Regions from separate parts of the Vibrio taketomensis genome, predicted to be linked through region 2. Evidence: predicted binding sites of a transcription regulator. Region 2 holds the regulator's gene; each other region holds the start of a gene.
The links. The regulator CRP, encoded in region 2, controls carbon source genes, mostly activating them, when cyclic AMP is high. The targets are predictions, from matches to a motif close to TGTGANNNNNNTCACA.

Region 1: Vt282_RS14190 (glycogen/starch/alpha-glucan phosphorylase) is a predicted target of CRP. The motif match lies at 2,245-2,260, and genes of this name have one in related genera.
Region 3: Vt282_RS02880 (NupC/NupG family nucleoside CNT transporter) is a predicted target of CRP. The motif match lies at 3,469-3,484, and genes of this name have one in related genera.

Annotation. Positions count from the first base shown of each region.
Region 1 covers NZ_AP019650.1:86,083-93,444, reverse strand. The annotation lists gene Vt282_RS14190 (glycogen/starch/alpha-glucan phosphorylase) at 1-1,991, opposite strand, end outside; gene malT (HTH-type transcriptional regulator MalT) at 2,463-5,120, shown strand; gene Vt282_RS14180 (hypothetical protein) at 5,128-5,346, opposite strand; gene Vt282_RS14175 (NAD(P)H-dependent oxidoreductase) at 5,546-6,205, shown strand; gene Vt282_RS14170 (tetratricopeptide repeat protein) at 6,396-7,250, shown strand.
Region 2 covers NZ_AP019649.1:235,916-243,277, forward strand. The annotation lists gene Vt282_RS01100 (aspartate aminotransferase family protein) at 1-635, shown strand, start outside; gene astA (arginine N-succinyltransferase) at 765-1,784, shown strand; gene astD (succinylglutamate-semialdehyde dehydrogenase) at 1,819-3,279, shown strand; gene Vt282_RS01115 (DUF1338 domain-containing protein) at 3,417-4,208, shown strand; gene crp (cAMP-activated global transcriptional regulator CRP) at 4,263-4,895, opposite strand; gene Vt282_RS01125 (phosphoribulokinase) at 5,248-6,117, opposite strand; gene Vt282_RS01130 (YheU family protein) at 6,255-6,467, opposite strand; gene Vt282_RS01135 (hydrolase) at 6,534-7,362, opposite strand, start outside.
Region 3 covers NZ_AP019649.1:605,709-613,070, reverse strand. The annotation lists gene deoA (thymidine phosphorylase) at 1-589, opposite strand, end outside; gene deoC (deoxyribose-phosphate aldolase) at 816-1,595, opposite strand; gene Vt282_RS02880 (NupC/NupG family nucleoside CNT transporter) at 2,089-3,327, opposite strand; gene Vt282_RS02875 (TatD family hydrolase) at 3,527-4,300, opposite strand; gene yaaA (peroxide stress protein YaaA) at 4,441-5,214, opposite strand; gene Vt282_RS02865 (alanine/glycine:cation symporter family protein) at 5,313-6,755, opposite strand.

The DNA.
Region 1 (7,362 bases), on a different replicon from region 2:
TTCATGTTACCTGTACCTGACGCTTCTTTACCGGCGGTTGAAATTTGCTCAGACACATCGGCGGCAGGAATAATGATCTCCGCCATGCTGACGCGGTAATCCGGCAAGAACACCACTTTCAGTTTGTTGTTGATGCGCGGGTCGTGATTCACTTTTTCCGCAATCTTGTTGATGGCGTAAATGATCTCTTTCGCCAAGTGGTAACCCGGTGCTGCTTTGGCGGCAAAAATAAACACTCTTGGCACCATGTCAAAATCAGGATCATTAATTAAACGGTGATACATCGACAGTATGTGCAACATATTTAAATGCTGACGCTTGTACTCATGCAGACGTTTAATTTGCACATCGAAAATCGCATTAGTATCGAGCTCGATATCCATATTTTGTTTAACCCAATCAGCCAAACGTTGCTTATTGGCTTTTTTCACCGCCATAAACTGCTGTTGGAATTCGCCGTCATCTGCGTACTGCGATAGCGCTTCAAGTTGATCAAGATCGGCAGGCCACTGGTCACCTAATTTTTCAGTGATCAAGGCACTTAAAGCTGGGTTGCAGAATTTCAACCAACGACGCGGTGTAATACCGTTCGTCACATTGGTTAAGCGACCTGGATAAAGCTCATTAAATTCAGGGAAAAGATCGCGTTTCACCAATTCAGAGTGCAATGCAGCCACCCCGTTAACCGCATAAGAGCCAACCACACATAGGTTTGCCATGCGTACCATGCGGTGGAAACCTTCTTGAATGATCGACAACTTACGTTGTTTCGATACATCATCAGGCCATTTCGCACGTACTTCTTTCAAGAACAAATGGTTGATTTGATATATGATTTCCATATGTCTTGGCAACAAACGTTGAATCAGTGATTCACTCCAAGTCTCAAGTGCTTCTGGCAATAGCGTATGGTTGGTGTAGGCGAATGTTTTTGAACAGATCGACCATGCTTCATCCCAACTCATGCCTTTTTCATCGATAAAGATGCGCATCAACTCAGGGATGGCAATGGTTGGGTGTGTATCATTCAATTGAATGGTTTCGTATTTAGGCAATGAGGCCAGTGTATGCCCCGCCTGCTCATGACGGCGCAGAATATCACGCACTGATGCTGCACTATGGAAGTACTGTTGCATCAAACGCAGTGTTTTACCTTTCTCATGGTTATCATTTGGGTAAAGAACCTTGGTAATGTTGCCCGCATCGATAAGAGCATGCTGCGCTTCAAAGTAGTTACCATTGTTAAAACTCTCTAGCGAGAACGGGGCGATGGCCTTACATTCCCACAAACGCAGTGGATAAACCGTTTCACTTTGATAACCAACAACAGGAATATCCCATGGCATGGCTTTTACTGTCATACCCGGAACCCAGCGGCGCTGCTCTCGACCATTATCCATCGTCACTTCTACGTGACCAAAAAAGCCAATTTCTTGCGCTAATTCTGGACGAGCAATCTCCCACGGATACCCTTCGACACCACACCAAGCATCCGGAGCTTCTTTCTGGTGGCAATCGACAAACGATTGTTTAAATAAACCGTATTCATAGTGCAAGCCGTAGCCAACACTTGGGTATTCTTGAGCCGCCAACGAATCCATAAAACAAGCGGCAAGGCGACCAAGACCACCATTACCCAGTGACGGATCGCGTTCTTCTTCAAGCAAGTCGGCTAAATTTTGCCCGAGCTCTTCCATCGCATGCGCAACTTGTTCATACAGGCCCATGCTGATCAGGTTATTCCCCGTCAAACGGCCAATCAGAAACTCAAGCGACAAATAGTTAACGCTTTTCGCATTCAGAATTCTTGGGTCTTGCTCGGTATGTAATAAATCGAGTGTGGTGTATTCCCCCAGAGCACGTCCCATCGCGAGATACCATGCACGGCTTGAAGCCTGTTCGACGGTCGTCGCATACGTTGAACTGAGGTGGTTTTTGACACTTTTTTGGAATGAAGCTACATCAAACTGCTTTTGCTGTGTTGGTTTCATCGATGAATTCTCTTCTTATTTTCCTAGCACTATCCTGCAAAGGGGTGAATCTAGTTGCATCATCCTACAGACAGCAAAACAGGGCGTAGATAAAAAGGCGTAGATAACCGTTCACCTTCAAACCGCAACATAGATCACACCAACCAAGTATTCACTCATCACTAAACGTGACATTTCTCTTGAACACTCATGATTTAGCTTAGTTGTGAAAAGATAAGGTTCTCGATGACAAAGCGACGACAAAGTGTCATTACGAGAAATTGATCACATTTCATCGACCGTAGTGCCGAAAGAGACCGTAACAAAGAGGAGATGATTTAACCGATAACATGTCTAAAATCGCACTTATTGTGAGATACGTCACGCCCAGACGGCGTAGAACAAAAACTTAGGTGATATTTTGTACTCAGTGCGCGATGCTGACACCAAATCAGGATGATTTTATCCCATTGATAGAAGGACAATATCGGCATGTGGATCGCGGCAAAACTTTGTCAACCAGGCGGCCTAACCGCTCACGTTTCACGCCCCAAAATAGAACAGCGTTTAGAGCATGCGGCAAATGCAAAGGTTGTGCTATTTCGTGCCCCTACCGGATATGGCAAAACATGCGCTCTAACTCACTGGCTAAAAAGTAAAAAAAACATTGGTTGGTTTAACATCGGTCCGCAAGACAATGCGCCTCAACAGTTTGCCAATTATTTTCTCGCCGCATTACAACAAGCCATTGATTATCAATTGGCTCCTCAATCTGACATTGAACCCTTTGATTTAACTTCTGCATTTAGCCATGCATTAGCGCAGATCGACACACTAAAAAAGCCTTGTTACTTGGTACTAGAAGATTTTCATCATATCCAAAAGAAATCGATTCTTGATGCGTTGCGCGACTTTATCCCATTGCTCCCACCCAAATTAGTGTTGGTCATGACTAGCCGGACACAGCCCAATATTGGGTTAGGCAAATTGCGCGTAAGAGGCTTACTACTTGAGTTTACGCCGACAGAACTGGCGTTTACTCAGCAAGAGACAGAATACTTTCTAGAACAAAAAATGACTCGCCGTTTATCCCAACAGCAAATGGCGCAAATACACCATCAAATCGATGGTTGGCCAGCGGCACTTGAACTCTTCGCTTTGCAATTGTCAGCAGCTCAAGAAGAAGACTTATTCGCCCCAGAGCAAGTGACACCCGAATTAAATACTCAAGCAGTATGGCAATATTTGATCGAAGAGATCTTTCGCGATCTCGACCACAACACACAAAGCTTTTTGCTCCAATGTGCCGTTCTTGAACGTTTTAACCCAACGTTAGCACGTGAAGTTACGCAGCATGTTGATAGCTACCAAATGCTTGAAACGCTACTCAATCACGGCTTGTTTATTGAATCGGTACCATCGCAAAATAACTGGTATCGCTTTCAGCGCTTATTTGCTCAATTTCTCAATCATGAACGTACCCTGCGACAACCACAGTTGGAGAGCACTCTCAATCAACGTGCAGCAAAAGGCTGGTTAAAAATCGGCAATGATCAACTGGCGCTTCACCATGCACATGAGGCCAAAGATCATCTGCTCACCAAAGAGATTATTCATCAATATGGTTGGCAATGGCTTAATAAAGGTGAGGTCATTCAATTGCAGCAAGCCTTGTCTGCTCTTCCTTGCATCATGATTGAGCGAGACTTTTCCCTGCGCCTACTGCATGCGTGGGTCATGTGCGAGTTGGGTGACCATCAAAAATTAACCGAACAACTCGACGCGATATCAGAGCAAGAGTTAAGCCTGCATCAGCATAGCGAACTGCTAACGCTGAAAGCGAAGATTGCACTTGAGCATAATCCCCAAATTGCTTTGGATCTTGCCCAACAAGCGCTCAGTCAACTTGGTACTGATGCTTACTACAATCGAATTGTCGCGACATCCGTCATTGCTCAAGCGAACTTTCAACTAGGACATTTGCAACGCGCCCTGCCCTTGACCCAACAAAGTGAAAAATTGGCGCGCCAATATCAAACCAGTGATTATGTTATTTGGGCAGTGCTGCAACAAAGTCAGATTGTTTTAGCGCAAGGCTACCCTCAGGCAGCGTTTGATCTACAAGAGAAAGCGCTTAACTTATTGCAACCCGATCAACTCGATTGGCAGGCGCGCATTATTGTTCACCGTGCAGAATTATTGCTGAGCTGGGGTAAAGTCTCTGAATCCAAGGCATTGATTTTGAGATTAATAAAGCCTCACGCAGAACTAAGCGATCATATTCACCTGCAATGTTACGCTCTGCTAATACGCATGGCACTCATCACCCACAATCTAAGCAAAGCTCGTCGATACTATGGAGAGCTCGATGCGAAGCTTACTTTAGTCAACATCGATGATGGGCAGCGAGCTTCCATTGATTTAGCTTTACTGCTCTATTGGCGAACATCGCAAGACGATGAATCTATTCGGTTTTGGCTTAACCACGCGCAAGCTCCGAGCCGCAATCACAACCAAGTCACACAATTACAATCACGCAATATTGCTCGTGCACAATTCTATTTATCACTGAACAGTCAAGCGGCCGACACTTTGCATCAACTTCAGCAGCAAGCGTTTCAGCACCAACTTATCACTGACCAAATAAAAAATACGGTACTACAAGCACTTGTGAGCCGCCAAAACGGCAATCTAGCTTTATTGGATTCGTTAAATGCGGTGAGTCAAAGCGGCCTATTTGGTGAATATTTGCATGATTTCGACGCGTTTGCCCCAATGTTTAGGAGCTCATCGTTACAGGCACAATTAGATCAGCTGACTCGACACCGAGTCGAACAACTGCTGCAAGTCAATGCGCACGTGAAACGCAACCACCAAATACATTTCGACCAACCATTTGTGACGCGCTTGCTAAGCCAACAAGCATTACCTCAAGCCGTGCTCAATAGTCCACTCACCCAACGTGAATGGCAGGTTCTTGGATTGATCTATGCGGGAATGAGTAACGATCAAATTGCCCAGCAATTCGATGTAGCGGGAACCACAATTAAAACTCATATTCGTAACCTGTATCAAAAGCTCAATATCACCACCCGCAAACAAGCTGTCGCGACGGCTGAAACGCTAGTCAAACTGGCCGAATACGAATAACAACAGATTAGGGTTCGATTTCACCAATCGAATACAAGACTAATTCCGGCGGATTGGAGCCCATGCCAAGTGAGTGAATATCCTCACCTTCCGCCTTCAATTGCTCGATAATGTCTAAGCCCATTTGCTGCTCAACGCCAATAATAATCGGCATCTCCGATGCCGAAACACCAAAACGGGTGGCAATCAAAAGTTGTTTTACTTTGTCTTTGCTCGTTTCATCCATGTGATCTTACCTTGATTTATCTCGCTCTAATTCAGCGTAGCACCATCTGATTTATTTCGATTATCAATATTTCTTTGATAATGTTTCAACCGCTAGCTAGTTTCTCTCACCCACATTCGCTCATAGAATGCATTTCGTTGACAGGGCAAACGCCCTCAAGAATATAAAAACTCTGAATAGAAAAATACAGGATACGACGATGACTCACCCAATTATTGCTGACCTACAATCTCGCTACACTGCAAAACGTTACGACGCAGAAAAACGCATTCCACAAGCAGACCTTGATGTGATTTACGAAGCGATTCGCCTGTCAGCGTCATCTATCAACTCTCAACCTTGGAAATTCATCGTTATTGAAAGTGATGAAGCAAAACAGCGCTTCCACGACACTTTCGCTAACAAACATCAGTTCAACCAACCGCATGCAAAAGAGGCATCACACACCATTTTGTTTGCGTACAACCCGAACTACACCAAAGACAACTACAAAAAAGTGGTTGATGCAGAGGTTACTTCTGGTCACCTACCAGCAGATATGTACAACAACATGCTTGACGGTGCTTACACGTTTGCTGAAGCAAACACTGATGAAAATGGTTTCAACGGTAACTGGACTCGTGCACAAACTTACCTAGCACTAGGTAACACACTACACGTGCTAGCTCGCCTTGGTATCGACTCAACCACAATGGAAGGTGTTGATCCTGAGCTAATCGGTGAACTGTTCAAAGAAGAACTAGACGGTTACGTATGTGAAGTTGCACTAGCAATGGGTTACCACAAAGACGGTGATGACTATAACTTTGGTAAGCCAAAAGCGCGCCTACCAATGGCAGACGTACTTCAAGTTCTATAATCACCACGTCATCCTGTTAAAGCCTCGCCAATGCGGGGCTTTTTGTTATCTTCACGATAGCAAAACCATCCTTCGTTCAACACTAATTCATCAGGTACTTCAAAGAAGTGACTTTGCGTTATCGTATAGCAATCTGCTACTGTAAAAAGAACCCAAAAAAACACACAATATTTTTACAAAGGGATGCTAAATGCGCGCAATTTTTTCACTTATATTTCTACTCCTTGCCACACTTAGCTCTACAGTTGGAGCACAAGAAAAATACTCAGAATCGGATATGCTCGATAGACCCCTCATGGAGCGCTATATCCTTGATGAACTGAAATCACTACGAGAATCGCAACAAGATTTGGAGCGACGCTTAGTGATCGATATTACTAATCGAGAGTTGGCCGTGGCCGATAAATCACTCAATTACGCCAATGTCACCGTTACCTACTTTTTCTATATTATCGCTGGTGTGGCATCCCTGATCGCCTTTGTTGGTTGGCAGTCGATTCGCGAGTTAAAAGTGAATACCAAAGAAATGGCCGACAAGCGCCTCGAAGGCATTGCACAAGAATATGAGAAGAAATTTATCGCCCTTGAGCGGGACTTAAAACGTAAAACTCGCATCATTACTGAAAACAACAAAGAGATTGAAATAATCAATGAAGTGCATAACTTGTGGCTACGTGCGCAAAGTATGCAAACCCCAGAGCAAAAAATCGCCGTCTACGACGAAATTCTGCATATTCGCCCTGGCGATCTTGAAGCGCTAACTTACAAAGCCGATGCCGCCATGGAAGCCAACGAATACAACTGGGCACTCAGCCTGTGTAATCGTGTTTTAGAACTCGACGATACTAACGGTCCAGCACTCTATCAACGCGCCTGTGCTTTTGCTCGTCTTGGTGTCGAAGAGCAAGCGATTGATGATTTAACTCGCGCCATTGAGGCCAGCCCTTCAATTCGAGATTTAATTGCGCACGAACAAGATCTGGAATCTTTGCATGGCAACAAGCGTTTTGAAGCTTTGTTGGAGACCTATTCAGAAGAACAATAGGCTCTCCATTACGCAAGCCGCGCTCGCGGCTTGCTCTCTGTTGTCACTCATTCAGTTCTATTACCACGAATTCCATGACATCAGTTTCACTAAATTGATTTAATTATCACCA
Region 2 (7,362 bases):
TGCAAGGTGAGGGCGGGATTATTCCCCCCACTGCTGAGTTTGTACAAACCGTGCGTGAACTCTGTGATAAGCACAATGCACTATTGATTTTTGATGAAGTGCAAACAGGCAACGGTCGCACAGGTGAGTTCTACGCTTATCAAGGTCTAGGCATTACTCCAGATATTCTCAGCACGGCTAAATCACTTGGTGGAGGCTTTCCCATTGGTGCAATGTTAACCACCAATAAGTTGGCTGAGCACTTTAAAGTCGGCACTCACGGCTCCACTTATGGCGGCAATCCACTGGCGTGTGCTGTGGCGGAAGCGGTGATTGATGTTGTTAGCCAGCCACAAACGCTAGCAGGCGTCAAAGAGCGTGAAGCGCTATTCCGTCAAGGTCTGGAAGCTATCAACAATAAATACCACATCTTCAGTGAGATCCGTGGTAAAGGCTTATTGCTTGGCGCTGCACTTAATGAGCAGTGGCAAGGTAAAGCGCGCGATGTGTTAGTAGCGGCGGGTAAGCAGGGATTGATGGTATTAGTTGCAGGGGCGAATGTGGTGCGTTTTACTCCGTCACTAGTGATTACTCCACAAGAGATTGCTGAAGGGCTAGCAAGATTAGATAAAGCGATAGCGACTCTAGTCGAGTAGTTATTTCTAGATGGCCGCTGCTTGCCAATCAGCGGTCATTTCAATACTTATTTTTTGGCAGAGCTGCTGCAGGGAAAAGCGACCTTAAATATCACCATAAGTGTTTATTTAAGTGAGGAGGGAGTATCTATGTTAGTTGTTCGTCCAATCTCCATGTCTGATTACGATGCGCTGCACACCTGTGCGGTGGAATCTGGGCATGGATTCACTTCGTTACCGGTTAATCAAGAGCTACTGACCAACCGTATTACGCATTCCGAATACAGCTTTAGTAAACCCGATGTGACAGAGCCGGGTGATGAAGGCTACTTAATGGTGGGGTTTGATAGCGACACCGGTGAAGTGGCGGGCTGCACTGGAATAGAGGCGGCCATTGGTTGGGATGTGCCTTTTTATTCCTATCATATCAGTACTATTGTGCACTCATCACCAAAGCTTGGGGTAAATAATACCGTCAAACTGCTAACCTTTGGTAACAACTACACCGGTTGCAGCGAAATCTGCACGTTATTTCTGCGTGAAAAATTTCGTGGCGGACTCAATGGTCGATTAATGTCGAAATGCCGTTTTTTGATGATGGCAGAACACCCACATCGTTTTTCCAAAACCGTCTTTGCTGAGATGCGCGGTGTGTCTGATGCTGACGGTAATTCGCCATTCTGGCAGTGGCTGCAAGAGCACTTCTTCAGCATTGAATTTACCATGGCCGATTATCTTACTGGGATCGGAAAGAAAGGCTTTATTGCCGATTTAATGCCTAAGTTGCCGATTTACATAAGCTTATTAAGTAAAGAGGCGCAAGCGGTTATCGGGCAAGTGCATGAAAATACCAAGCCTGCGCTTAGCCTGCTTGAGCGAGAAGGCTTCACTTGTCGAAACTATGTCGACATTTTTGATGGCGGCCCTACTGTAGAATGTGATGTTAAAAATATCGAATCGGTACGTCATTCGTTTCGTGCCAAAGTAGAGATACGCGAGCATAGCAGTGATATCAACTATCTGATCAGCAATACCTCATTTGAACATTTTCGAGCCGTGACGACTAAGGCGGCTTATGACCAAGCGAGCGACTGTGTGATTATTTCGCCTGATGCTGCTAAAGCGCTACAAGTAGAGCAGGGCGATATGGTGCGTATGTTGGCGCTATAAAATACCCATTGCTTGAGTAACAAGGAGAGTCGTTATGACACATTGGATAGCAGGTCAGTGGATTGAAGGTGTTGGTGAGCCTTTTGCTTCGGTGACACCTTATGATGGTGAAATGGTGTGGCAAGGGCATAGTGCTAGTGCTGAACAAGTTGAAATGGCGGTTAGCGCCGCACGCAGTGCATTGCTTGAATGGAAAGCCATGCCCATTTCCGAGCGAGAAGCTGTGGTATTGCGTTTCGCTGAATTGGTGCAAGCCAATAGTGAGCAGATAGCCCAAGTCATCGCCAAAGAAACCGGTAAGCCTTTATGGGAGGCTCGCACTGAAGCATCGGCAATGGCAGGCAAAATTGCCATATCAATTAGGGCTTACCATCAACGCACCGGAGAAACGCAGCGAGAAGTGGCTGGCAACCAAGTGGTGCTGCGTCATCGTCCACTTGGGGTGATGGCGGTATTTGGCCCCTATAACTTCCCTGCTCACTTGCCAAATGGTCATATAGTTCCAGCGTTGTTGGCGGGCAATACTGTGGTATTTAAACCCTCGGAACAAACCCCATTGACCGGTGAGATTGCAGTGAAGTTATGGCAACAAGCAGGCTTACCTATTGGAGTGCTGAATCTTGTTCAAGGCGCTAAACAGACGGGTATTGCGCTTGCGGAAGCTAAGGGTATTGATGGCCTGTTATTTACAGGGAGTGCCAATACCGGTCATCTTTTGCATCGTCAATTTGCTGGGCAGCCGGACAAGATGCTGGCGCTGGAAATGGGCGGCAATAATCCACTAGTCGTTTCTGAATATTACGGCGATATTCAAGCTACGGTCTATACCATTATACAATCGGCATTTTTAAGTGCAGGTCAACGCTGCACGTGTGCGCGTCGTTTGTATGTGCCGCTTGGTGAGGCTGGTGATGCGCTGTTATCTGCATTGGTGACAACCACAACTAACTTGACGATCGATCAACCGTTTGCTGAGCCTGCGCCTTTTATCGGTCCACAAATTTCCACTCATGCAGCCAAGGTTTTACTGGAAGCACAAAAGCAATTGCAGCAACTAGGCGGAGTCAGTCTACTTGAAGCACAAGGTGGAGACGCTGCGTTTGTCAGTCCGGGAATTATTGACGTTACCTTAATCGAGTCGCTACCCGATGAAGAGTACTTTGGCCCGTTATTACAGGTGATTCGCTATCAAGAGTTTGAGCAGGCAATTGTGATGGCAAACGATACTCGCTTTGGTCTTTCTGCAGGGTTGATTTCTACTCAAGATCAAGAGTGGCAATATTTTATCGAGCATATTCGTGCCGGCATCGTGAATCGCAATAGACCACTCACGGGTGCTAGTGGTGATGCGCCCTTTGGCGGACCGGGCGCATCGGGCAATTTACGTCCTAGTGCTTTCTATGCGGCGGATTACTGCGCTTACCCGATGGCTTCAATGGAGGGGGAGTGCACGGTGTTGCCGGAAATATTAAGTCCAGGGATTCGGTTTGATTAAGAGGGGTGGCGAAGTTTAGTGACCCATATCGTGAGTTGGAAATAAATTGATTAGCTTGCTGATTACTCAACTAGACTAATAATCAGTTCCAGCTATTCAGCCCAATTTGACAAGGAGTTGCCATGATGTCGAATTCACTGACGCCTAATGATCTGTTTCAATCATTGTGGCATGACTATACCGAACGCTTATGTCCTTCTGCTGGCAACGTACATCGCTTGCTGGAGGAAAATGAACCCCTCATCAATGACCATATTGCACTGCGCACCTTTAATCTAACATCTGTCAATTTAGAGGTGCTGGCACAACCATTTATCGAGTTAGGTTACCAAGCGTCTGGCGATTATCAATTCGTTGCCAAAAAGCTGGTGGCGAAACACTATCAGCATGCTGATGCAAATTTACCGAAAGTGTTTATTAGTGAGTTAAAGCTGGAAGAGTGTTCAACGCAGTTACAGCGAATCGTCAAGCAATTGGTTGAGCAAATTGAGCCTCAATATATGCAGGGCAGCGAGTTTCTCTATGCTGGGCGACCATGGCAGTTAACCCATCAAGAATATATGCTACTAGCAGATGAGAGCGAATATGCAGCATGGGTAGCAGCACATGGCTATGGTGCCAATCACTTTACCGTAAGTGTTAATCAATTGACTCAGTTTGCTGAGGTGCAACAGGTTAATGATTATCTTAAGTCATCAGGGTTTGTCATCAATCAATCCGGTGGTGAAGTGAAGGGTTCAGCTGACGTTTTACTAGAGCAATCCGCTACCATGGCTGATAAAGTTCAAGTCGAGTTTGAGGATGGTGTGGTGTTATTGCCCGGTGGCTTTTACGAGTTTGCTAAGCGCTATCCAATGCCTAACGGCGAGCTGTATTCCGGTTTTGTCGCCGCCTCAGCGGATAAGATATTTGAGAGTACCAACTCTTAAGAAAAAGCCACCCGAAGGTGGCTTTTTAAATGTTTGCTTACTCACATCCGTGAATTAGCGAGTTCCGTACACAACGATCGTTTTACCGTGAGCAGAAATTAGGTTTTGCTCTTCAAGCATTTTCAGAATGCGACCTACGGTTTCGCGAGAACAGCCAACGATTTGGCCGATTTCTTGGCGAGTGATCTTGATTTGCATACCGTCAGGGTGCGTCATCGCATCAGGTTGTTTCGCTAGGTTTAGTAGCGTTTGTGCAATACGACCAGTTACATCTAGGAATGCTAGGTCACCCACTTTTTGGCTAGTCACTTGTAGACGACGAGCCATTTGCGAAGACAGGCGCATTAGGATGTCTGGATTAACTTGAATCAGCTGACGGAATTTCTTGAATGAAATTTCAGCAACCTCACAAGGAGATTTAGCACGAACCCAAGCGGTACGCTCTTGATCTTCTTCAAATAGACCAAGCTCACCGATGAAATCACCTTGGTTTAGGTAAGAAAGGATCATTTCCTTACCTTCTTCGTCTTTGATAAGTACCGCAACAGAGCCTTTAACGATGTAGTACAACGTTTCAGCTTTTTCGCCCGCGTGAATTAGCGTGCTTTTTGACGGGTACTTATGAATATGACAGTGTGAAAGGAACCACTCTAATGTTGGATCGGTTTGAGGTTTACCTAGAACCATAATATCTCACTTCCTCTGCAGGGTACGCTTGCGCTTTCCATGTTTTACCTATGCCCAATTGGGATAACTAGGATAAGAGCACTTATCTGGTGCTGCAAGCTATCTTGTGTTTCGGCTACAAATAGTATCCTTTTTCCCGAATCATTTCTTGATTTTAATCGGGTAGTCGCTGAAATTTTGTACGCAAAAACGTGCACATGATCACGGTATGAAAAGTAATCGTGTTTATATACAACCAAGTGATACCAAAATACCAATCTTGGAGTGTTGGCGCTTTTAGTCAGCGTACTTTTGCATGCAGAGGAGCGCTAGCAAAAACGCGTATTTTATGGCGGGTTGGCTATACAACTTGTCAGCCAATTTTTCCGGTTTCTATCAGTTGCTGTAGGATTGGCCGAACGATTAATTCCATCGCGAAACTCATTTTTCCCCCCGGCACAACAAGCGTGTTATGACGAGACATAAATGAGCCATCAATCATTGCCAATAGGTAAGGGTAGTCGACATTTTTGAAGCCGCGTAGGCGAATTACAACGAAGCTTTCATCTAGGCTCGGAATACCTTTCGCATCAAGTGGGTTTGAGGTATCGACGGTCGGTACGCGTTGAAAGTTGATGTGAGTACGCGAAAATTGCGGAGTAATATAGTTTAAATAGTCATCCATTGATCGCACAATCGAGTCCATCACCGCTTCACGAGAGTGGCCTCGATCTCGAGTATCGCGCACAAATTTTTGAATCCATTCAAGGTTAACGATCGGCACCATGCCGATTAGAAAGTCGACGTGCTGTGAAACATTCACCTCACCATCGACGACACCACCATGTAAACCCTCATAGAAAAGCACATCACTATTTTCCGGTAGTTCTTGCCATGGCGTAAACGTACCAGGCATTTGGTTGTAGGGGACGGCTTCATCAAAGGTGTGTAAATAGCGGCGTACTTTACCTGTGCCATCAGCACCGTATTGACGGAAAAATTCAGCGAGTGCGGGAAAATCGTTGGCTTGAGGGCCAAAGTAGCTGATGTGTCGACCTTGCTCACGAGCTTTGCGGATCTCAATATCCATCTCTGGGCGTGTAAAACGATGGAAACTATCCCCTTCAACCCATGCAGGTCTAATGTCCATCATATTGAACATTTTACGAAAAGCTTCAGAAGTGGTGGTAGTTCCTGCCCCGGATGAGCCTGTTACGGCGATAATTGGATGCTTAGCTGACATGACAAACCCTGTCTAAATAACGTTATTGTTTGTTGTTATTTTGCGATGATCTCGATTAGAGCATCACCGTTTTCAGCTACTTGGTATAACACACAAAGGTTACATTTTTAAACTTTTATTTAAAAAGCGTAAAGCAGTTAAAACTTCTGCTTGAGTTGAATATCGACCGTCTCGTGTAATTCAGAAAAAACAATCACAGCTTCACCGGTTTGCAATTGAGCTTTCACTTGATCAACTTTATCTTGCAGAGAGATTTCGACTTCGCCGTAATCAGTACCCTCACGGAGAACGAATTCGCGGATAAGATTATCAAGCGTATCGGGTGCAATCTCTTGCCAAGGAATAATCATAAAGACCTCTTAATTCTATGATCGTATTTCTATCAGCGGGTGGGCAGCGTATATCGCTGCCCTACATTATGCGGTTTTCAGTGCTTGATAGTAAGCAGGAAGTGTTTCCTCTAACCAGAAACGAGGCTTGAGCATAGAGCCAGTTACAAAGCCGACATGACCGCCATTGTCCATTAATCGATAATCGATGTTATCTGGCAGAACAAAATGGGGTATTACCGCATCAGTCATGAAAGGATCATCTTTAGCGTGAATGATCTGAGTTGGTAATTTGATTTGCTGTAGGCGGTGGATACCGGAGCAGCGTTGATAATAATCTTCAGCATTTTTAAACCCATGCAGAGGGGCGGTGACAAGATCATCAAAATCAGACAGTTTGGTCACACGTTTGATGCTCTGATAGTTGAGTCCTAACTCGCCTTTGAGCATATGGTGTTTACGCAGCGCATTACGTTTCAGAGATTTAAGTAAATAGGCTTTATACAGTTTCGAAAAGCCTTGCTCGATGCGCAGTGAACAGGCAGCAAGATCGAGTGGCGCTGAGACAATGGTTGCGGCATTCAACAGCGGGTTGTCTGCGTATTCTGCGAGGTAATTGGCCAGCATATTGCCACCCAAAGAGATTCCTATTGCGACTTTGCTCTGCTCGGGAAATTGCTGATGGATGTGCTGAAGGAAAAATCGAGCATCTTCAGTCTCTCCAGAATGATAAGCACGAGCTAAACGATTTGGTTTACCGCTACAGCCGCGAAAGTGCATCATTACAGATAACCAACCTTGTTTAGCAAAAGCGGCCATCAATCCATTGGCATACGGGCTATAGAAACAGCCCTCTAATCCATGAAACAGAATAAACAGCGGTTTATTTTGGGCGGATTTTGAATTGGGATCTTCG
Region 3 (7,362 bases), 370 kb from region 2:
CAAGACCAGCTGCCAGTTTTTTAGATAGAATTGATGCGGTGATCAACGAGATGTTGTCTACGGTAGCTGTGATATCACGAGTCGCGTATACACGTTTATCAGCTGGCGCTAAGTCGCCAGTTTGACCGATGATTGCGACGCCCGCCTCTTTGGTCACTTGACCAAACACATCATTGGTTGGGGTTATATTGTAACCTGGAATCGCTTCCAGTTTATCGAGTGTACCGCCAGTGTGGCCTAAACCACGGCCAGAAATCATTGGTACAAAGCCACCACATGCCGCCACCATTGGGCCAAGCATCAGTGAAGTAACGTCACCTACACCACCAGTTGAATGTTTATCAACAATCGGGCCACCGAAATTCATATGGCTCCAATCGATCACCATGCCAGAATCGCGCATCGCACACGTTAGGGCAATTCGCTCATCCATGGTCATCTCGTTGAAGAAAATCGTCATCGCGAATGCTGCGATTTGACCTTCAGATACAGTGTCGTTGGCAACACCTTGAATAAAGAAGTTGATTTCGTCAGCGGTCAGTACTTCGCCGTCACGCTTTTTACGAATGATCTCTTGAGGTAAATACATTAGTGCCTCCCAAACTCCAGTGAGTAAGGTTGTAAGGTAAAGAGGTAGAGATTGAAGCGGTGACTAGCACCACTTCATCAAACAGACTAAATTTCTACGCTATCTTCTAAATAGTTGGAGCTGCAACTAGGCTGCCAGTAAATTAGCTCTATGAGCATAGATAACTATGTGATTAGAGATAATTTATGCAGCAAACGACGTTGCAGCTTCTAATATGACGAAGATATTAGTAAGCAGCTGGATCCGCTTTTTCGTCTGTCACTTCTAATGTATTAAGCAGGTTAGTTAACAGGCTTGACGCACCGAAACGGTAGTGACGAGCATCAACCCAGTTATCACCAAGAATTTCATCAGCCATTGCTAGGTATGCTTGTGCATCTTCTGCAGTACGCACGCCACCTGCTGGTTTGAAACCAACCGTTTCAGCAACGTTCATATCGCGAATCACTTCTAGCATCATACGTGCGTATTCTGGTGTTGCGTTTACTGGCACTTTACCAGTTGAAGTTTTGATAAAGTCAGCACCTGCTTCGATACAGATTTGCGATGCTTTCTTGATCAGTGCTTCTTCTTTTAGCTCACCAGTTTCGATGATAACTTTTAGCAGTACGCTATCGCCACAAGCCGCTTTACATTGCTTAACTAGTTCAAAACCTACTTCTTCGTTACCAGCAATCAGTGCACGGTATGGGAATACCACGTCTACTTCGTCTGCACCGTATGCGACTGCAGCTTTCGTTTCCGCTACTGCGATTTCGATATCATCGTTACCGTGAGGGAAGTTAGTTACCGTCGCAATACGTACTTCTGGCGTACCTTGTTCACGTAGTGTCTTCTTAGCAATAGGAATAAAGCGAGGGTAAATACAGATCGCAGCTGTGTTGCCTACTGCTGTTTTCGCATCATGACAAAGTGAAATTACTTTCGCATCTGTGTCGTCGTCATTAAGCGTCGTTAGGTCCATAAGTTGAAGTGCACGTAACGCTGCTGCTTTTAAATCGCTCATTTCTATCTCCGATCAATATTCAAAAATATGACTGTTTCTTATGCTCTGTGAGTATAGGCAGAGAAACAGTGATTGATGAACGGACTTGGTTCCTTGAAGACTCGGTGGCAAATAGCGAATTTGCCCCAATTGCTTTCCTTGTCACCGCACAGTACCAATTTGGCCTATGGCACAACAATCTTCGATTGCGGTGTCTTTAAACGCACAGAAAACTAAGCAAGGCTTATTCTCTATGCGGATTTGAGTAACTCATTTACTCAAAGGTAAACCTTTATTGTTAACTTGAACAGCAATAAATAGCTTCAGGTTAATCAACGTTCGCTACCTTATAAAGAAACCTCATAAAACTGTAGTAACAAATAGAGCGCAAACGGTTTGTATCTCAAAATTTTTACTGGTGAATTCACCGAGTAAATACAAAAAATGCCCCGTAGCATCAAGCTACAGGGCATAATTTAATCATAACAATTGCGTCTATATAAACGGGCTCGAATTACATGCCAGTTAGGCTTAGACAGAAGCCTGCAATTGTTGCTGCCATTAGGTTAGATAATGTACCAGCAAGAACCGCTTTCATACCCATACGAGCGATATCGCTACGACGGTTTGGCGCTAGGCTACCTAGACCACCTAGTAGAATCGCGATAGATGAAAGGTTCGCGAAACCACATAGAGCGAATGAGATAATCGCTACAGTCTTAGGTGATAGCTCAGCCATTACAGGCGTGAAGTTTAGGTACGCTACGAATTCGTTGATTACCAGTTTTTGACCGATAAATGAACCAGCAGTGATCGCTTCATCCATTGGCACACCGATTAGGAATGCTAGTGGAGAGAACACGTAACCTAGGATAAGTTGTAGAGTCAGATCCGGCATACCGAACCACTCACCGATACCACCAAGCATACCGTTGATTAGCGCGATTAGACCTACGAACGCGATTAGCATTGCACCAACGTTTAGTGCTAGTTGTAGACCTGCTGCTGCGCCGCCTGCTGCTGCGTCGATAACGTTAGTTGGTTTGTCGTCACCACCGTCCATCGCCGCTTGAATGTCTTCTTCTGGCGTATCTGTTTCTGGCATTAGGATCTTAGCAAATAGAAGACCACCAGGTGCTGCCATGAATGATGCTGCTACTAGGTACTCTAGAGGCACGCCCATTGACGCGTAACCAGCTAGTACACCACCCGCTACAGATGCTAGACCACCACACATTACTGCGAATAGTTCTGACTGAGTCATCTTAGGAACAAACGGACGAACCACTAGAGGTGCTTCTGTTTGACCTACGAAAATGTTTGCTGCAGCAGACATAGATTCCGCACGAGAAGTGCCCAGAGCTTTTTGTAGACCACCACCAAGGATTTTAATAACCCATTGCATAATGCCTAGGTAGTACAGAACTGAAATCAGCGCTGAGAAGAAAATCAGTGTTGGAAGTACTTTGAACGCAAAGATAAAACCAATGCCTTCTACAGAGAAGTTAACTAGGTTACCAAATAGGAACTCGATACCATCGTTACCATAGTTGATAACGTTTGATACACCTTGAGAGAAACTGTTTAGTAGGTCGCGACCCCAAGGAACATAAAGTACAAATGCACCAAGGATAAATTGGATAGCAAATGCGCCACCCACGGTTCTAAAGTTAATAGCTTTGCGGTTTGATGAGAATGCATATGCAATTGCAAGAAGCACTACCATACCGACTAGACTCATAAACAGGCTCATAGTTTATGACTTCCTTATGTTATTTGTTGGCGTGTTACAAAATGGAGCTCAAAAGCGCGGTGGATTATACTGATCGCAAGGATTAAAAGTAGTATCCATATCGCACTTTTTACCACACAGCACGAACTATACATTAACAATTGAGACATGAATCACAAAACGCAACCGTTTAACTTGGCTGAATTTACAAAAAGCACACTCAGCGACCTATCAAATTAAACAGTTTGGTAGCGTTTTCTGTCATTTTTTGCGTAATCGTTTGCTCTGACTCTTGCCTTAGGGTTACGCAACAAGCCAGAACATCCCGAACCATTTTAGGCTGATTGGGCTGACCTTGATAGCCAAAAAGCGGCATATCAGGTGCATCCGTTTCTAAAACGAGAGCCTCTAGAGGTAAACATGCAACAGCGTTGCGAGTTTTATTCGCGCGTTGATAAGTAATCGTACCACCAATTCCCAAACTAAAGCCTAAGCGCACAAAATCCATTCCTTGCTCATAACTACCGCTAAAGCCGTGCACGATTCCACCACGAGATAAAGGGTATTGCTTTAAGAGCTGAATTAACTCTTGATGCGCTTTACGCACATGTAATAGCACTGGTAATTCAAACCGTTGAGCCAATTTTAACTGTGCGATCAAAACTTCGGTTTGTAGAGCTTGGTTATCACGTCCGTGGAAGAAATCTAAGCCGCACTCACCAATGGCGATACAATCTGCACCCGATTCCAGCTTGGCTTGCATCAAATCGAACTCAGCTAGACTCTCTTGCGTTACAAACATTGGATGAATGCCGATGGCCCATTCCACAGATGAGTATTTTTGGGCGTAATTCGCTATCGTTGGCCAATTGCTAGCGTCAATACCAGGCACAATAATATGTTGCACACCACAATTTTCAGCCTGTTTAACCGCCGCTTCGACCCCGATACCTCGGGCGCTCAATAGATCTAAATGGCAATGTGTATCAAACACTCAGTCACCCTTATCCCAATTGCATCGTTCTTAACTTATCAAGTATATCGCTATTCCATTAACCAATAGCTTAATTATAACGAGCTCAATCATGGCGAAAAAAAGGGAGTTACATGTCACTCCCTTTTTTATTCATTCGTTTACTGCTCTTCGCGTTTAAATACTAACTCGGTTGGCGTCGATTCCTGCTCAACAAAGTAGTAACCCGCCACGTTAAAATTGGTTAAGTCAGCAACGCTACTGATGCGATTTTCAATAATATAACGAGCCATCATGCCGCGAGCTTTCTTCGCATAGAAACTGATCACCTTATACTGACCATTCTTGCAATCTTTAAAGATTGGCGTGATCACTTGTGCATCCAAGGCTTTTGGTTTGACGGCTTTAAAGTACTCATTCGACGCGAGATTGATCAGCACATTATCGCCTTGCTCAGCAATCGCTTGATTAAGCTTTTCAGTGATCACATTGCCCCAGAACTGGTAAAGGTTACTGCCTTTGTCATTGACAAGCTTCGTGCCCATTTCAAGACGGTATGGTTGCATCAAATCAAGAGGCTTAAGCAAACCATAAAGCCCTGACAACATGCGCAGATGCTGTTGTGCATAATCAAAGTCATCGTCTGACAGTGTTTCAGCTTCAAGGCCGGTATAGACATCACCTTTAAAGGCTAAAATGGCTTGGCGAGCGTTCTCAGTGGTAAATGTTTCACTCCACTCTTGAAAACGTCCCACGTTCAAATCGGCAATTTTATCACTGACTTTCATCAAGCTCGCCACATCGGCTGGCGTTAGCTGACGGCACACATCAATTAACTGCTTTGAGTACGCAATCAACTCTGGTTGCGTGAACTTTTCAGTCGCAAGTGGCGACTCGTAATCTAGGGTTTTCGCAGGGGAAACAACTATCAGCATGACTTTACTCTATCCTTATTCTTCTCTTTACTTAGAGTACAAAAAAAGCCACGCATTGTCTGCATGGCTTTTTTGATTAGTTTAATCGTTCAAAACTATTAACGTTTTGACTCTTCTGTCGGCGGATTATCCCAAATACCCTCTTCAAGCTGTGATTTCAGCTCAGGGTATTGGTTGGCATCAAACGTAGGCAGTTTGCCTTCTTGAAGCTGACGGTTGTAGTCTTTCGCCAGCTTAATCACCGTGCCTGACAGCAAAATAATCGCCACTAAGTTTACGATGGCCATCATACCCATAGATACGTCCGCGAGTGACCATACAACTGGTAGCGATGCTAACGCACCAAACATAACCATACCAAGTACGACGATACGGAAGATACCTAGACCGGCTTTGTGGTTGTGCTCAAGGAACAGTAAATTTGTTTCTGCGTATGAGTAGTTAGCAATGATTGAAGTAAAGGCAAAGAAGAAAATTGCCACGGCAACAAAGATGCCGCCCCAGTCACCCACTTGTGAACTTAGCGCTGCTTGAGTCAACTCGATACCCGTTACCGCACCGCCTGGTACAAACTCACCTGACATAAGGATGATCGCAACGGTTGCTGAACAGATAACAATCGTATCCATAAACACACCAAGCATTTGCACATAACCTTGTGATGCAGGGTGTGGTGGATAAGGTGTTGCTGAAGCTGCCGCATTTGGCGCAGAACCCATACCCGCCTCGTTCGAGAACAGACCACGCTTGATGCCGTTAATCATCGCTTGCGCGATAGCATAGCCAACACCACCAGCCGCTGCTTCTTGGAAGCCAAAGGCACTCTTAACAATCAAGGTAAGAATGGCAGGTAGTTTTTCAATGTTTGAGAACATCACAAACAGCGCGAGCGCCAAGTACGCTAATGCCATTACCGGCACAATAAGCTCAGCCACACGTGCAATACGTTTAATACCGCCAAAAATGATAATCGCAGATAAAACGACAACACCGATACCAACGTACTTGTCTTCCCAACCAAATGCCGTGTGCATGGCATTGGCAATTGAGTTTGCTTGTACGGCGTTGAATACTAAACCAAACGCAATGATAAGGAAAATAGAGAACAGCACGCCCATCCAGCGCATGCCCAGACCTTTTTCCATATAATAAGCAGGACCACCGCGGTAGTTGCCATCATCATCTTTGGTTTTGTAAAGCTGTGCTAGTGTGCTTTCTGCAAAAGCAGTTGCCATGCCTAACATAGCAATTAACCACATCCAAAAGATTGCCCCAGGGCCACCCGCAGTGAGTGCAACAGCCACACCGGCCATATTACCGGTACCTACGCGCGCAGCAAGACTAGTACAAAGTGCTTGGAAAGAAGATATACCAGCGTTGTCTGCTTTACGGCTGTTCTTAAGAACAGAGAACATGTGCCCAAAGTGGCGGAACTGGATAAAACCTAGGCGAATAGTAAAGTAGACGCCCACCCCGACCAAAAGATAAACAAGAATAGAACCCCAAAGCAGGTCATTCATTAAATTGATTAAGTCTGTCATAACATCCTCAAAGTGAGTTTCGTCAATCCCTACATCCCTGCCTTCCATCTAGCTGCGTACTAAGTGTCAATTTCGTCTTAGTATTTATGATTTATTTTTTTACAGCTGAGACATGTAAATCTCGCTTCATGCTTCCCTTTTACGTATCGACGTATTTTTTGACGGGCGGATAATGCAGTGAAGCATTGCAAAAATCAATATGCAAAAACACGCATTTAAGGTCAGTTTTTTACCTACTTTTTACATTAGCACAACATAATGAGAATCGATTTGTTAACCATTCGATCGCATCATGATTAACTTGCCGTAACAAACATCCATTCACTGCTTAGTTTTATAAGTTTTGACCAACGAGAGCGATAATCCCTTGCTGAATCTAGTAGTTAGCAGTTTGAGACTCTATCTTTCGTTATCTTTCACTTAATCGTACTGATCGTGGTGAATTTCATGACAACAAAAAATGGATGTTAGTAAATTAAAACAGCCAGTTAACATCACTAAGGCTCAATCGGGCACGATTTAACATTATCAACCGTTCAATTTTTAATCGCTTTTTGTGAACAAAAAGTCACCTTGCGCACAAAAAATATAAAAATTTCATCGAATC